3 regions of the Serratia sp. NPDC087055 genome follow, and region 2 is predicted to be linked to each of the others. Evidence: predicted binding sites of a transcription regulator. Region 2 holds the regulator's gene; each other region holds the start of a gene.

Region 1 (5,612 bases), on a different contig from region 2:
AAGGATGCAGGCTGTCATACAGCGACGCTACCCGGGTATTATTGCGATCTACCGCCAGCAGATATTGCGTCAGGTCGTTGGTGCCCACCGAAATAAACTCAACGCGCCCGGCCAGATGCGGGATCATGAAGATCATCGACGGCACTTCCAGCATGATGCCCAGCTTCGGTTTCGGGATTTCATACCCGAGAACCTCTTCCACTTCTCGCCCTGCGCGGTCGATCAAACGCCGAGCCTCGTCGATCTCTTCCAGGCTGGTGATCATCGGCAGCAGAATACCCAGATTGCCCGTGCCCGCATTGGCACGGAGCATGGCCCGTACCTGAATCAAGAATATTTCCGGTTGATCCAGCGTGATACGGATACCGCGCCAGCCCAAGCAGGGGTTTTCTTCGCTGATCGGCATATACGGCAGTTGCTTATCGGCACCGATATCCAGCGTACGCAGCGTCACTGGCTTGTTCGGATACAGCTGGAGCATGCCTTGATACTGCGCGACTTGTTCTTCTTCAGAAGGAAAACCGCTTTGCAGCATGAAGGGGATTTCAGTACGGTACAGGCCAACGCCGTCGACCCGCCCACCCAGCAATTGTTCGTGTTCCGGGCTAAGGCCAGCATTGAGCATGACCTGAACACGCTCGCCACTTTTGAGTTGGGCCGGCTGCTCAACGTCGTCCTCAGCCAGTTTGCTTAATTCTTGTTCTTCGCTGATCAGCCGTTGGTATTCCTGAACCAGTACCGGCTCAGGATCCACCAGCAGTTCACCGCGATAACCATCGACAATCAACAGCCGCTGACTGAGCAGCGCAGGCTGAATATCTGCCCCCATCACCGTCGGCACGCCCATCGCACGCACCAATATCGCCGCATGGGAGTTGGCAGCACCGTCACGCACAACAACACCGACCAGCCTGTCCTGCGGCATTTCGGCCAGCAGTGTGGCAGTCAGCTCATCGGCCACCAGTACAAAACGCGCTGGCCACTGAGTCGCACCTTGGGTGGTGTCGTCGAGGTGGAACAAAAGGCGTTGGCCAAGCGCACGCAGATCGCTTGCACGCTCGCGCATGTAGGTGTCTTGCAGGCTGGCGAACTGCGCGGCAAAGACTTCAATCACCTGTTTAACCGCCCATTCAGCCACAGAACCGGCATCAATCTCGGCAAACAATTCGCGTTTAAGACGGGCGTCGTTCAACAGGTGAGAGTAGAGATCGAAGATCGCCGCGCTCTCTTTTTGCGAGCTGGCGGCAAAGCGCTTGCTGAAGCGACGGAATTCCGCCCCGGCTTCTTCAAGCGCCTGAGTCAGGCGTTCCCGCTCGCTCGCGGTATCGAGCGTCGAGGCCTTATAAACTTGATCGAGTGAAGGCTGGCTGCTGTCCTGCCAGCCCTCCGCCACCGCAACGCCCGGTGAGGCTGCCAGTGCGCGAATACGCGTCTGTCGGTATTGGCCGAAAATGGCGTTAAGCTGTGACTGCGAGAGGATCCCGGCCATCTGCGTGGCAAGCGTCACCATGAAGGATTCTTCGCTTTCGTCAAACTGACGTAGCTCACGCTGCTGCACCACCAACACGCCCAGCAATTGGCGGCGATGAATGATCGGCACGCCGAGGAAGGATCGGAAACGATCCTCCTTCACCTGAGGAATGTATTTGAAGCTGGGGTGACTTTGCGCATCCGCCAGGTTAATAGGCTCCGCACGGCGCCCGACCAACCCGACGACACCTTCATCAAATGCCAACGCGATGACACGCCCACGCGGTTTTTTTAACCCGCGTGTCGCCATCAGGTAGTAGCAGCGGCGGTCGTTGTCCGCCAGATAGATGGAACAGACCTCCGTATCCATTGCCAGACAGGTTTCATTAACCAAAAGATCCAGCGCATCTGTCAGACTGGCCGCCGCGGCCACCTTCTCAACAATTTCTCGCAAGCGCGTGAGCATAGTCGGCTTAACTTAACCTCTCTTCCGGCGATAAGCGGGGATCTGCCGCTGTGCTGCCTGCTCCTGCATTGGCATCACGGTCACGGCGAATTCTTTCATCACCCGGCGGTATACGTCACGTTTGAACGACACCACCTGGCGCACCGGATACCAAAAACTCACCCAGCGCCAACCGTCAAACTCCGGCGTGCTGCTGCGTTGCATATTGATATCAGCGTCATTGCACATTAACTGCAACAGAAACCATTTCTGCTTTTGGCCGATACAAACCGGCTTTGTGTCCCAACGCACCAAACGTTTTGGCAATTTATAGCGCAACCAGTTGCGGGTTGAGGCCAGGATACGCACATCCTTTTTACTCAGCCCCACTTCTTCGAACAGCTCACGGTACATTGCCTGTTCTGCGGTTTCACCAGGGTTAATCCCACCTTGGGGAAACTGCCAGGAGTGTTGACCGTAACGGCGAGCCCACAGGACTTGCCCCTGACGATTACAGATTACGATACCAACATTCGGGCGGTAGCCATCATCATCGATCACCGGACTACCTCGATAAGCTTAAATTCGCATAGATACCCTGATTGTTTCACACAAGCTACAGGCGGTAAACCACTGCTTTGCGGCCCTGCAAACCGGATAACATTGGGATAACTCACAGATAATGGCAAAGTTATAAACATGCAGGGCAATTTCACCGCGGTTTTATTCACTTTTTCTGTGGATAGGTGTGTGAAGAACTCAAGGGATAAGCCGGTAAAACTCTGACAAGCTCAAAAACCCATAAAAAACGAAAACCAAATTAATACTTTTAAAATAACAATTTATGGGTTTATCAACAGACATGTACAGAGCAAAAATGTGATCTATGTCCGCTAAGGATCCTGGACTGGTGAAAGATCCACCAACGTCGTTTTTATCCACAGATTATTCGCGCAAGTTACGCACAAAACGGACAATTTCGCAAAAAGGTGCCCACGTCAAGGCTGTAAATCGAACCAGTGATCGGTAAAAATTTGGGTTATCCCATAAATCTGTGGATAAATAGGTGTAAGATCCTGTTTATTGTCGGTGGCTTCTGGTGCACAAGCGTCGTCAGGAATTTTCTCCCCGCCATGTGTCAGAAAAAAAGTCATGAAAAATCATGCTACTATTATTCTTTTCCCCAGCCACTTCCGGCAAAAGTTATCTGTGTACAAATGCAGTACGTTTTTCAACCAAATCTAACAGGCTTGTATTATGGCGTTTTTATCTCCTCTGCCCGCTCCTCCCAAAAACGAGCAACAGCTGTTTGAACGGGCGCAACAGCTTGCCGGTTGCAGCCTGGGTGAACTGGCCGAACGCGCACAGTTGGCTATCCCTAAGGACCTGAAGCGCGATAAAGGCTGGGTTGGCATGCTGTTGGAACAATATCTTGGCGCCATGGCAGGCAGCAAACCGGAGCAGGATTTCCCCGAATTGGGTATAGAGTTAAAAACGATTCCGATAGACGCCGCCGGTAAACCACTGGAAACCACCTTCGTCTGCGTTGCCCCCTTAACCGGCAATAGCGGTGTAACCTGGGCCAGCAGCCACGTGCGCTATAAACTGGCGCGTGTATTGTGGATCCCGGTTGAAGGTGAACGGCAAATCCCGCTGGCGCAACGTCGCATCGGTTCTCCGTTGTTATGGAGCCCTAACGCGATTGAAGAAGAAATGCTGCGCCGCGACTGGGAAGAATTGATGGATTTGATCGTGCTCGGCCACGTCGAACAGATCACGGCTCGACACGGTGAAGTACTGCAACTTCGGCCCAAGGCCGCCAACAGTAAAGCGCTAACGGAAGCCATCGGTGAACAGGGGCAGCCGATCCTCACCTTGCCGCGCGGCTTTTATCTGAAGAAAAGTTTTACCGGCGCGCTATTGGCAAGACATTTTCTCATCTGATCGCGTTTGTTTAGGTCACGTTTAGCTAACGGTGTCGCCGTATCAATAAACGGGTATAATTCAGCCTTGGCTTTTTATTAAGGTGTGCTGGGCAATGTTCGAGTGGATTGTGGATCCCAATGCCTGGTTAGCGTTAGGTACGCTGACCATTCTTGAGATCGTTCTGGGTATTGATAACATTATTTTCCTTTCCCTGGTGGTGTCCAAACTGCCGAAAGCGCAACAGAATAAAGCGCGCCGTCTCGGGTTGGCGGGTGCAATGTTAATGCGCCTGGGGCTGTTGGCCTCTATCGCCTGGGTGATCCGTCTGACCCACCCGCTGTTTACCGTGATGGAACACAGCATTTCCGCACGCGATCTGATCCTGCTTCTGGGCGGGTTGTTCCTGATTTGGAAAGCCAGCAAAGAGATTCATGAAACCATCGAAGGCTCAGAGGAAGAACACAACACGAAAGTGCACAGTTTCTTTGGCGCCATCGTACAAATTATGCTGCTGGATATCATTTTCAGCCTGGACTCGGTGATCACCGCAGTAGGTCTGTCTGACCACCTGTTTATCATGATGGCCGCTGTGGTCATTGCCGTTGGCGTCATGATGTTTGCCGCCCGCCCGATTGGCGAGTTTGTTAACCGCCACCCTTCGGTGAAAATGCTGGCGCTGGCATTCCTGATCCTGGTCGGCTTCACGCTGATGTTGGAAAGCTTCCAGGTACATGTACCAAAAGGCTACATTTACTTTGCGATGTTCTTCTCAATGTCGGTTGAAGCGCTCAACTTGATGCGCAGCAAGAAAAAGCAGGTCTCTGAGTAATGCCTCTGCGGGAGTGTGCAAAAGCCGCTCCCGCAATATTGTCCGCCGTTCCCAACGCTACTCGGCCCTACTTTCTCTTACAGAGATAAGGACTTATCCGAAACACGGCGCATCTAGAGTTTGCTAATCTAAGAAGAGACTTCTTTTCTGCATACATAAACGAGGATCGGCAGGATGAAAAAGTGGGTAATGGCAGTTTCGGCACTGGTTATCGCCGCCGGGTTGGCGGGATGTTCCAGCGATTACGTTATGGCGACTAAAGACGGCAATATGATCCTGACCCAGGGCAAACCGGAAATCGACAAAGATACCGGCCTGATCAGCTATAAAGATGAAAAAGGTAACAGTCGCCAAATCAACGGTGATCAGGTTTCACAGGTTATCGAGCGTTAAACACCCTGACTATACCCTATAGCTTTCACGTTGCAGCCAGGCCCCCAGCTCGTTTGTACCCAAATATTGTAGGGACGAGGTTATTCGTCCCTACAGTCGCTGAAGTCAGTGACAAATCTGCCGGGAACCTATTTGATCGCCGCAGCTTGAAAGACCGCCTCTGTGATACACGATAGCCGCCTCTCGCACTGAATCCTCTTCCCCCATCTTCTCCGCTTGGTTATAGTCGAGAAAGGCGATATACCGCCTTGCAGGCTGTTTGCCGCAGCCTGCCCTTTGGCTCCTGTTTCACCGGGCGGTACAGCCCGTAGCGCTAACATGAAAGGAAGGCCGTTAATGCAATACCACCGTATTCCCCACAGTTCTTTAGAAGTGAGCGTGCTGGGACTGGGCACCATGACCTTTGGCGAACAGAACAGTGAAGCCGATGCCCACGCGCAACTCGACTATGCATTAGCCGCTGGCGTCAACCTGATCGACACCGCAGAGATGTATCCGGTACCGCCCCGTCCAGAAACCCAGGGGTTGACTGAGCAATACATCGGCAGT
Region 2 (5,612 bases):
CTCGTAACCGATGTAGATCGGTACCAGTGTGATCGGGCGAGAACCACCACGCAGCATCGCCTGAATGGTCATCGACAGGGTGCCGGTCTTCGGTTCCAGCAGGCGTCCGGTACGAGAACGGCCACCTTCGACAAAATACTCCACGGAGTAACCGCGGCTAAAGAGTTCGCCGAGGTATTCGCGGAACACCGTCGAATACAGCTTGTTGCCTTTGAACGTCCGGCGGATAAAGAAGGCGCCCAGGCGGCGGAAGATGGGGCCAGCCGGCCAGAAGTTAAGGTTAATACCGGCGGCAATGTGCGGCGGCACCAAGCCTTGGTGGTACAGCACATAAGAAAGCAACAGGTAGTCCATATGGCTGCGGTGGCAGGGCACATAGACGATCTCATGACCATCTTGCGCTAACTGGCGCACGCGTTCAGCGTTGGTGACGTTGATGCCTTGATACAGCCGGTTCCAGGTCCAGCTCAACACGCGGTCAGAAAGGCGCACCGTTTCATATGAGAAGTCGGCGGCGATCTCTTCCATCAGTGCAATGGCGTTCTGCTGGGCTTTCTCATGGGAAATTTTCTTGCTGCGTGCTTCGTCTTCGACCGCTTTTTCGATCGCTTTGGACGCCAGCAGTTTGTTGAACAGGTCCTGACGGGCCGGCAGACTTGGGCCAACGGCAGCCAGACGCTGACGCGAGAAGTGCATTCGCGCCACGCGCGCCAGTTTTTGTGCGATGGTTTTGTCCGTGCCGTGTTCAGTCGCCATGCGACGCAGTGAGACGGTGTTGGAGAAACGCACAAAGCTGTCGCGGCCGAGCCACAACACGGCGAAGAACTTCTGTACGCCATTGAGCAGACGTAGATGTGGCGTGCCGTGGCCTTCGCGGCCTGGGGAGCGACCAAACATCACCGAAACAGGCAGCATCTGAATATCGAGATCCGGATTACTGCGGTGCAGATCCAGATAGTCGTGAAACAGTTTTACTGATTCTTCTTTCGGTGTGTAGTAGCGGAACACGCGCGGGCCGTCGTGAATAAACACGTGGCTAGGCAGCACGGTGCCGTCTATCTCCAGCGGATTGAGAGGATCGGGCAGATCCTGCGCCAGGCACTGGGTGCGCAGCGTCAGTAAATCCGCCTTGGAATTATAAGGTAAAACATACAAAATCGGCCGTGAGGGATCCAACCCTAACTCCGTGACCGGATCTGAAGGGATAACCTTACTTCTTACCAACAATTTAAGTGGTAAATTCAATAGTTTATAATAAATTTTACGCCAACCTGACATAACAACGTGAAGCCTCTTGTTAGCAATGCGTCGCAAGCATACCAGAAACCGGGTAGCAGATCTGTGGTGTTGGAAAACCGAGAGCCGGAAGCATTTCCTGGCCTAGACTCTTTAATTATGACTTACCTCTGTGAAAGGCACTAAAAAACATGGCAAACCAAGCAACCGGCCTGACCCGTATTATTAAAGCCGCCGGCTACTCTTATAAAGGCTTTTCCGCTGCCTGGCAGCATGAAGCGGCGTTCCGCCAAGAACTGGTCGCCACCGTGCTGGCTATCATACTGGCGATTTGGCTGGACGTGGGTGCGATAGCGCGCATTTTATTGATCGGATCGGTGCTGCTGGTGATGATCGTCGAGATGCTCAACAGCGCGATAGAAGCGATTGTCGATCGGGTTGGCACTGAACATCATGAGCTTTCGGGCCGGTCCAAGGATATGGGGTCGGCAGCAGTTTCACTGGCGATTATTTTGGCGTTGTTTGTCTGGGGCTCGGTGCTCTGGCAACACTTTGCCTGAATGGGGTGGCCCTGTTGCGACGTGGGTCGCTAATCCCTGATTTTTATTCATTCTTCGGTTCCCAAGCCGCACTTACCTGTATATACTCACAGCAAGACTGTATAAACAAACAGGGGGCGGAATGAAAGCACTAACTACCAGACAGCAAGAGGTCTATGATCTGATTCGCGATCATATTTCGTCCACTGGCATGCCGCCAACGCGCGCCGAAATCGCCATGCGTCTGGGGTTCCGCTCGCCAAATGCTGCAGAAGAACACCTGAAAGCATTGGCGCGTAAAGGCGTCATCGAGATCGTCTCTGGTGCATCGCGCGGCATTCGTTTGCTGATGGAAGATGAAGAAGGTTTACCGTTGATCGGCCGTGTTGCCGCCGGTGAGCCACTGTTGGCGCAGCAGCATATCGAAGGGCACTACAAAGTGGATCCTTCCTTGTTCAAGCCAAGTGCGGATTTCTTGCTGCGGGTCAACGGTATGTCGATGCGTGATATCGGTATTCTCGACGGCGATCTGCTGGCGGTACATAAAACTCAGGACGTGCGTAACGGCCAGGTCGTTGTGGCGCGTATTGAAGACGAGGTTACAGTTAAGCGTCTGAAAAAACACGGAAATGTTGTTGAGTTATTGCCGGAAAACAGCGAGTTCCAACCGATTGTGGTTGATCTGCGCCAGCAGAATTTCACCATTGAAGGCCTGGCGGTCGGTGTGATCCGCAATGGCGACTGGGTTTAATCCTCACGCCTACACATCGTCCTCTGATTTAAGTCGCCCCAGTTCTGGGGCGATGTCATATCTGATTCACTATATACCCTATAGCTTTCAAGTTGCAGCTAGGCGGCCAACTCGCTCATCCCCAGGCGCTTACTCAGGTAAGTAACTGGGGAGAGCGAGTGCAGATAACAACGCTGCAACTTGAAAGATGACGGGTATACACGGGAACATTCCACTATGCGCCTGCTTTCCGCCTTCACCAGCGATACCGATAAAGCCTTGTGGCGCCTCGCGCTACCGATGATCTTTTCCAATATCACCGTGCCACTGCTTGGGTTGGTCGATACCGCAGTGATAGGTCACCTCGACAGCTCTGTTTATTTGGGGGGCGTGGCGGTCGGGGCGATGGCGACCAGCTTCCTGTTTATGTTGTTGCTGTTTTTGCGCATGAGTACCACCGGTTTGACGGCACAGGCGCTGGGCGCACAAAACCCACAGGGATTGGCACGTGCCTTTATGCAGCCGCTGTTGCTGGCAGTATTGGCCGGCGTCGTTATCGTGTTGCTGCGCCATCCGTTGATCGATCTGGCGCTGCAGATTGTTGGCGGTGACGATGCGGTGCTGAAGCAAGCACGATTGTTCCTTGAGATCCGTTGGCTGAGCGCACCGGCAGCGCTGGCAAATATGGTGATCTTGGGTTGGTTGCTTGGCGTGCAATACGTGCGGGCGCCGGTCATTCTGCTGATAGTCGGTAATGTGTTGAATATCGTTCTGGATATCTGGTTGGTCATGGGGCTGGGCTGGAATGTGCAAGGTGCCGCGACGGCGACCGCCGTCTCTGAGTACGCTACGCTGCTGCTGGGTTTATGGCTGTCCTGGCGAGTGATGCGCATACGCGGTATTTCTGTTCCGATGTTGCGCCATGCCTGGCGCGGTAATCTGCGGCGTTTGCTTGCGTTGAACCGCGATATCATGTTGCGTTCATTGTTGCTGCAATTGTGCTTTGCATCCTTGACTATCTTCGGCGCCAGGCTTGGCGGTGACGTAGTGGCAGTAAACGCGGTACTGATGAATTTGCTGACCTTTACCGCCTATGCACTGGATGGTTTTGCCTATGCGGTAGAAGCGCATTCTGGTCATGCTTATGGTGCCAGAGATGACAGTCAATTGCGTAAGGTGTGGCGCGCGGCTTGCCGGCAGGCCTGTTTAGTGGCGCTAGCCTTTGGTGTGGTTTATGCCTTTGCCGGGCAGCAAATCATTGCGGCGTTGACCTCGTTGCCAGAACTGCGTGCGATGGCGAATGACTATTTACCTTGGCAGGTGGTGCTACCGCTGGTTGGGGTGTGGTGCTATTTGCTGGATGGCATGTTCATTGGTGCGACTCGCGGTGCAGAAATGCGTAACAGCATGGCCGTGGCGGCTGCGGGTTACGGTTTGACGCTGCTGACCGTGCCTGTCTTGGGCAATCATGGATTGTGGTTGGCGCTGGCGGTCTTTCTTGCGCTGCGCGGCATCGCGCTTGGGTGGATTTGGCACCGTCACAGGCTGCGTGGCAGCTGGTTTTCAGCAGCACAATGACGATAGCCTTTCTTGCAAATACATAAATTTTAATTATGTGTTTGTTTGTATTTTGTTACATATTCTCGTCGGTTAGCCAAGTCGTGTAGTAAGTTGTTTGTTGGCGTTTTTTTCTTATTTTCAATTTAAAAATGGATTTTAATTCTGGTTTTTATTTGTTTGTCGCTATCTGCATCTATAATTAATCGTGTGGCTGGCAATATAAACGGGGCGCATCCTCAGCCAGCAGTAGTTAAAACTGACTCACCACAGGTTAACGGAGATACTATGAACAAAGATCAAGCCGACGGTAACTGGAAGCAGTTTAAAGGGAAAGTGAAAGAAAAATGGGGCAAGCTGACCGATGACGACCTGACGGTCATCGAAGGGAAACGCGAGCAGCTTGTCGGTAAAATCCAGGAGCGCTACGGCTACCAGAAAGAGGCGGCCGAGAAAGAAGTGAAGTCTTGGGAAGATCATAACAAATATCGCTGGTAGCGCGATGGGCCGCAGCGGATGCGGCCGAAAGTCTGGCGCCTTCCCCTTGGTGCCAGGCCTGCAGACACAAGGAGGTGCCTGCTAACCCTGTCTATTTCTTCTTGATGGCAATGCTATGGTCGTGTTCGCCGCAATCATGTTTGCTGTCGCAAGCTTCTACCTCAACGCAAGCGGCGCACAGGCCGTGTGCTTCCACTACGCTGTGACGCAGGACAAACCCCGACTCTTTGGCCAGTTTTTGCAGCGTATCTTCAACCCCTTCAGTTGTGCGCTCTGTCACCTGACCGCAACGATCACAGATAAACAGCGCGGAAGTGTGCATAGGTTGTTCGAAGTGATGACACAGCACGTAGCTGTTGGCTGACTCGACCCGGTGAATGAAGCCTTGTTCCAACAGGAAGTCCAGCGCGCGGTAAACCGTTGGCGGTTTGGCCTGGGGTTCGGCAACGCGCAGTAAATCGAGCAGGTCATAAGCGCTGATGGCACCGGGCTGTTGTGCCATCAGGCGTAACACTTCCAGCCGCTGCGGTGTCAGTCGCACATTGCGTTGCTGACAGAGTTGTTCAGCCTGCGCCAGCAGCTTTTCCTGGGTGTTTGAGTTCATGGCAAATTTCCCGGTACGTAAAAAAGCCGATTTTAACATGGTTCAGCCAAATCGCCGAGAGTCGGCCCCTTTTCCTCTGATATGGCGCGTTAATTGCCCGGTTGACCGCGTGTTGCGCGCCAGAAATGTGACGCTATTCACAACTTACCCATCAGTGGGCGGGAGGGCGCAAGGGGGTCAGGTTGATAAAGCGTGTTGCAAGTGGGCTGCTAACGCGGTCATTTCACCCGTTGGATTATGGCCAATCAGCATAAAGGCATGGTTGCCATCGGCCCAATAGACGACGTTCATGCCTTGGCGGCGTTCGCTTTCGGCCGGTTGTTGTTGGCCCGTCTGCTGGATAATGCATAGTGCCAGTGCGCCATATTGCGTATCCAGCCAGGTCAATTGCGCGATGCGTCGATCGTCGTAGGCCAACACGCGGGCGTTTTTCAGTTCGGCACCCTTC
Region 3 (5,612 bases), on a different contig from region 2:
CGTAATGACATGGTGGAATATTTCGGCGAGAACCTCGACGGCTTCGTCTTCACGCAAAACGGCTGGGTGCAAAGCTACGGTTCCCGTTGCGTGAAGCCGCCAGTCATTATCGGAGATATCAGCCGACCGCAAGCCATCACCGTTGAGTGGGCGAAGTATGCCCAGTCGCTGACAGACAAGCCGGTAAAAGGCATGTTGACCGGTCCGGTGACCATTCTTTGCTGGTCATTCCCGCGTGAGGACGTGACCCGTGAAGTGATTGCCAAACAGATCGCTCTGGCGCTGCGTGATGAAGTGGAAGATCTGGAAAAGGCCGGTATCGGTATCATCCAGATTGATGAACCTGCACTGCGTGAAGGTCTGCCGCTGCGTCAATCTGACTGGGCAGCTTACCTGAACTGGGCGGTAGATGCGTTTAAACTGAATGCCGCTGTGGCGCAAGATGACACGCAGATCCACACCCACATGTGTTACTGCGAGTTTAACGACATCATGGATTCGATTGCCGCGTTGGATGCTGACGTGATCACCATCGAAACCTCGCGTTCCGATATGGACCTGTTGGAAGCCTTCAAAGAGTTTGAGTATCCAAACGAAATCGGCCCGGGCGTGTATGACATTCACTCGCCAAACGTGCCAAGCGTGGAATGGATCGAAGCGTTGTTGCGTAAGGCCGCGCAGAACATCCCGGCAGAGCGCCTGTGGGTTAACCCAGACTGCGGCCTGAAAACCCGCGGTTGGCCGGAAACCCGCCAATCATTGGCCAACATGGTGTTGGCTGCACAGCGCTTGCGTGAGCTGCAGGATTAATCGTCGCAAAAAATGGAGTGAGGGGTTGATGTGATGATTCAGGGCGCCTCGGCGCCCTTTCTTATGCCCTCAGCCGTTGCTGAGGGACTGGGCGTTATTTAATGCCAGGTACGCCATGCTGAGCAAACCATGCCAGCATGCGCTGCCAGCCATCTTCTGCCGCTTCGGCGTCATAACTTGGACGGTAGTCGGCATTGAAGGCGTGGCCGGCTTCAGGGTAAACCACGATTTCTGCGCTGGCGTTAGCCGCACGGATCGCCTGGCGCATGCTCTCTACGGTATCCAGTGGGATACTGCTGTCCTGACCGCCGTACAGCCCAAGCACGGGGGCGGAGAGCTGCGTGGCGATATCGACCGGAAACTTTGGCGAGTTAAGCGTTTTTTCACCCACCAGTTTGCCATACCAAGCGACGGCAGCCTTTAACTGCGGGTTATGGGCCGCATACAGCCAGGTAATACGCCCGCCCCAGCAAAAACCGGTAATGGCCAACTTGCCTGCGTCCCCGCCGTGACGGGTCGCCCAATGTGCTGCATGATCCAAATCCGCCAATACCTGGCGATCTGGCACTTTGTTCACCAGCTTTTGAAACAGTTCACCGATGTCGGTGTAATCTTTGGCATCCCCCTGACGGAAATACAGCTCAGGTGCAATCGCCAGATAGCCTTGCTTTGCCAAACGACGGCACACGTCCTGGATATGTTCATGGACGCCAAAAATTTCCTGTACCACCAGCACAACCGGGAATGGGCCACTGTGATCTGCCGGTTTGGCGATATAGGCCGGCAGATTGTCGCCCTGCGAAGGAATGGTGGTTTCCCCTGCATGAATGCCTTGTTCATCGGTAAGAATGGTTGAGGCAGCCAACGGTGTTACGGCAGGGGTGAATCCCCCCTGAGCCTGTTTTAATGTCATCACATGATCGGTTTTCATTGCGGTCTCCGTGCAATAGAGAAAAGCGCTGAGATTAACTATAGGAAAGATTACGCGTTATTGGCATCGAGTTGAGCATTTTCGGTCAAGTCTGTAAAAAATGGTTAATTATCTGGCTTTACTGCATTTTTGTTGTCTTTTTATCATGCTATTACGCATGTTGACACCTAGGAGTGCCATAAGGTGCGTTAGCTGCCGTTTATATGGCTAAGTTGCCGATAAACGGGGCGTATTTTCTGAGGTCGCGTAAATAGTGGGCTAGAGTACAGGCCTTTGTGATCGGAGACGCACCGCGGGAAACGGCCGTACAGTTTGTCAGCTAGACTTGTGGCAACTGAGGCGCACATATCGGCCTTTTGGCTTATTTTTGTGACTATAGTCACGAAAATTATGTAGATTGCATTTTGTTTCTTTATTCAAAGTGATGGTCGTCACTAAATTGAGTGGCGATTTTCAGTAGAGTACTTTTTTGTTCCTCCCAATAAACATGATCTATGAGGAGTCTCGCATGTCTCAATCTGACGTTTTTCATCTCGGCCTCACTAAAAACGATTTACAAGGGGCCCAGCTTGCCATCGTTCCTGGCGATCCACAGCGCGTAGAGAAAATTGCCAAGCTGATGGAAAATCCGGTGCATCTGGCTTCCCATCGTGAATTTACCTCATGGCGTGCAGAGCTGGACGGTAAGGCCGTTATCGTCTGCTCCACCGGTATCGGTGGCCCGTCTACGTCTATCGCCGTTGAAGAGCTGGCGCAGTTGGGTATCCGGACCTTCTTGCGTATCGGCACCACGGGCGCGATCCAGTCAAACATCAATGTCGGTGACGTGCTGGTGACCACTGCGGCAGTTCGCCTTGATGGCGCAAGCTTGCACTTTGCACCGATGGAATTCCCGGCCGTGGCCGATTTCACCTGTACCACGGCATTGGTCGAAGCGGCTAAAGCTGCGGGTGCGACCACGCACATTGGCGTTACCGCGTCTTCCGATACCTTCTATCCAGGTCAGGAACGTTACGATACCTACTCCGGCCGGGTTGTTAGCCGTTTCAAAGGCTCGATGGAAGAGTGGCAGTCGATGGGTGTAATGAACTATGAAATGGAATCGGCCACGCTGCTGACCATGTGTGCAAGCCAGGGCCTGCGTGCGGGTATGGTTGCCGGTGTGATCGTTAACCGCACCCAGCAAGAAATCCCGAACGCGGAAACCATGAAAAACACCGAAAGCAAAGCGGTGCAGATCGTGGTTGATGCGGCACGCCGCCTGCTGTAATTCCTCTGCAATTCAACGGGCCGTCCCGCGGCCCGTTTTGTCATTCAGTCGTAATCTGTTACGGTTATAACCCATCGTCTTTCACGTTGCAGCGTTGTTGGCTGCCGTCAGTTATGTGGCCCGTTCTTGGGTCAAACCCCTTACGGGGCCGCTGCGAGCAGCGTTCAAGTCTGCTCCCGGCAGATTTGTCACCCCAGTGACTTACCTGAGTAAGCGCCTGAGGGTGCCCGACCTGGCCACCTCTTTAATCCGTTGAGCCCGGTTCTACCGATGCTATCAGAGGTTGCGTTTTTTCAGACAGTAACAACGAGGACGTCTATGACCGCTCAGATCCTGCTTCATCCTTCATTGGCACCGCTTGATGGCGGCATTAATTTTCGTGATCTTGGGGGCAATAGCGTCACCGATGGTCGCCGTATCAAACGTGGCCTGTTGTTTCGTTCCGGCTCGCTAGAGCGCCTGACGGAAAATGACTGCACTTTCTTGGCCGGCGTGCCTGTTCGTTCGGTGCTGGATTACCGTGATGCCGATGAAGTGCAGGCCAAGCCTGATGTTCTGTGGCGCGGTGCCGATTACCATCATTTCCCGGCCAACCCGCTGAGCAATGAAGTCAACGCCAATTTGGAAAAGCTAAACAGTGAAACGCTCGCCGGTTTCGATGCCCAAATGTTTATGCTGGAACTGTACCGCCGATTACCGTTCGGCAATGCGGCGTATAAACAGTTGGCACAACTGCTGAGCAAGGCGGATCACGGGGCGATCGTCCAGCATTGTGCGGTCGGCAAGGATCGCACGGGGATAGGATCGGCGTTGGTGTTATTTGCACTGGGAGCTGATGAAGCGACGGTTGTGGAAGATTACCTGTTAACTGAAACCACGCTGGCAACGTTCCGTGAACACATGCTGGATCAACTGTCGATTCGCCTGAATGATTCTGCGTTGAAACAGTTTGCTTACGTGCTCAGCGCCCGTGAAGAGTTCCTGATGACTGCACTGAGTTGTATTCGTGAGCAACATGGCTCTACCGATCGTTGGCTTGAAGCGGAATACGGCTTGGGCCAGGAACAGCGTGAAGCGCTGCAGGCGTTTTACCTCGAGTAAACCGTGCTGATGTTTAACCGGGGTTTAATCTGCCCCGGCTGGCATTCAGTATTCTTGGGGGATAAATCCCATATCAGGAGCCTGTATTGAGCCTCAATGACATTATCCACTGGGTCAGCGAAACCGTGCGCCAGCACGAAAACTGGGCCATCCCGATTATCTTCTTCTTGGCATTTGGCGAATCGCTGGCTTTCTTGTCGCTGTTGTTACCGGCTACGGTGATTTTGCTCGCCTTGGGGGCGCTGATTGGCGAAAGCGGCATCGCATTTTGGCCGATTTGGGCTGCTGCGGCTGCCGGTGCATTCTTCGGCGATTGGCTTTCTTACTGGATTGGCTACCACTATCAGGATCGCGTTGCGCACATGTGGCCGCTATCGCGCAATCCGCAATTATTGACGCGGGGCCATGCGTTTTTTGAACGTTGGGGTGTCCTGGGTATTTTCATCGGTCGCTTTTTCGGCCCATTGCGTGCCGTGGTACCGCTGGTTGGTGGCATTTGCGGCATGCCCCAGCGTTATTTCCAGGTGGCCAATGTCACGTCGGCGATGATCTGGGCGTTCGGTATCCTCGCGCCGGGTGCGTTTGGCATTAAATGGTTAAGCCAGTGGTTTAGCTAATCTTTAGCTGAGTTGCGCAGCGTTTCGCAATATTACGCCATCGAGACACAATCAAGCTGGACATCCATACAGCCTCCCCTTAACGTGACGGGCAATAGGCGTATAAAAAGCCGGAACAGTCAGGTGTAACAGGAGGCAGGGTGGATACCAGTTTAATTTACGGTATAGGTGGGGTAGCTATCGGTCTGCTATTGGGGTGGCTTATTGCCAGCTTGCGCGTGCAACAGACACAGGCACTGCATGAAACCGAGCTACGACTGCTGGAACAATCGCTGCAACAGGCACAGCAGGAAACCGCATCCCGACAGGAAGTACTGCAGCGTAATGAGCAACATATGCGCCAGACTGAGCTGGAATTACGCAATCTGCACAGTCAGTTGGCGGCCGGGCATGAAAAGCTTCAGCAGCTTAATCACTGGCGTACCGAATGTGAGCAGTTGAACCAGGAACTGCGAGCCCAACGTGAAGTGAACAGCGCTCAGGAAGCCGAGTTGCGTGAGGTGATAATCCGTCTGGAAGAAACCCGTATGGCGGCGGAGGAAAAACAGCGTCTATTGATTAACAGCGAACAACGCCTCACCACCCAATTCGAAAATTTGGCCAACCGCATTTTTGAACATAGCGGGCGCAAGGTGGACGAACAGAATAAGCAAAGCTTGGATCGCCTGTTGCTGCCGCTGCGTGAGCAACTGGACGGTTTTCGCCGTCAGGTGCAGGACAGTTTCGGCCAGGAAGCACGCGAACGCCATACTTTGACCCACGAAATACGTAATCTGCAGCAGCTCAATGCGCAGATGGCGCGCGAAGCCATCAACCTCACCAAGGCTTTGAAAGGGGATAATAAAACTCAGGGTAACTGGGGTGAGGTGGTACTGAGCCGGGT

What was found. Region 2 encodes LexA, which represses DNA repair genes until DNA is damaged. Its sites were predicted from a motif close to TNCTGTATGTACATACAGNA; they were not measured.
Region 1: a site for LexA is predicted at 3,121-3,140, ahead of mutH (DNA mismatch repair endonuclease MutH). Genes of this name have one in related genera too.
Region 3: a site for LexA is predicted at 4,784-4,803, ahead of rmuC (DNA recombination protein RmuC). Genes of this name have one in related genera too.

Annotation. Positions count from the first base shown of each region.
Region 1 is NZ_JBJDOG010000007.1:81,806-87,417, forward strand. It holds gene ptsP (phosphoenolpyruvate--protein phosphotransferase) at 1-1,936, opposite strand, end outside; gene rppH (RNA pyrophosphohydrolase) at 1,949-2,476, opposite strand; gene mutH (DNA mismatch repair endonuclease MutH) at 3,173-3,859, shown strand; gene ACI2J2_RS22345 (TerC family protein) at 3,954-4,670, shown strand; gene ACI2J2_RS22350 (YgdI/YgdR family lipoprotein) at 4,845-5,063, shown strand; gene ACI2J2_RS22355 (NADP(H)-dependent aldo-keto reductase) at 5,400-5,612, shown strand, end outside.
Region 2 is NZ_JBJDOG010000003.1:378,381-383,992, reverse strand. It holds gene plsB (glycerol-3-phosphate 1-O-acyltransferase PlsB) at 1-1,278, opposite strand, end outside; gene ACI2J2_RS18000 (diacylglycerol kinase) at 1,428-1,796, shown strand; gene lexA (transcriptional repressor LexA) at 1,918-2,526, shown strand; gene dinF (MATE family efflux transporter DinF) at 2,743-4,083, shown strand; gene ACI2J2_RS17985 (CsbD family protein) at 4,351-4,560, shown strand; gene zur (zinc uptake transcriptional repressor Zur) at 4,652-5,164, opposite strand; gene ACI2J2_RS17975 (anti-sigma factor family protein) at 5,342-5,612, opposite strand, start outside.
Region 3 is NZ_JBJDOG010000004.1:20,348-25,959, reverse strand. It holds gene metE (5-methyltetrahydropteroyltriglutamate--homocysteine S-methyltransferase) at 1-810, shown strand, start outside; gene ACI2J2_RS18315 (dienelactone hydrolase family protein) at 905-1,741, opposite strand; gene udp (uridine phosphorylase) at 2,250-3,011, shown strand; gene ACI2J2_RS18305 (tyrosine-protein phosphatase) at 3,330-4,112, shown strand; gene ACI2J2_RS18300 (DedA family protein) at 4,199-4,729, shown strand; gene rmuC (DNA recombination protein RmuC) at 4,870-5,612, shown strand, end outside.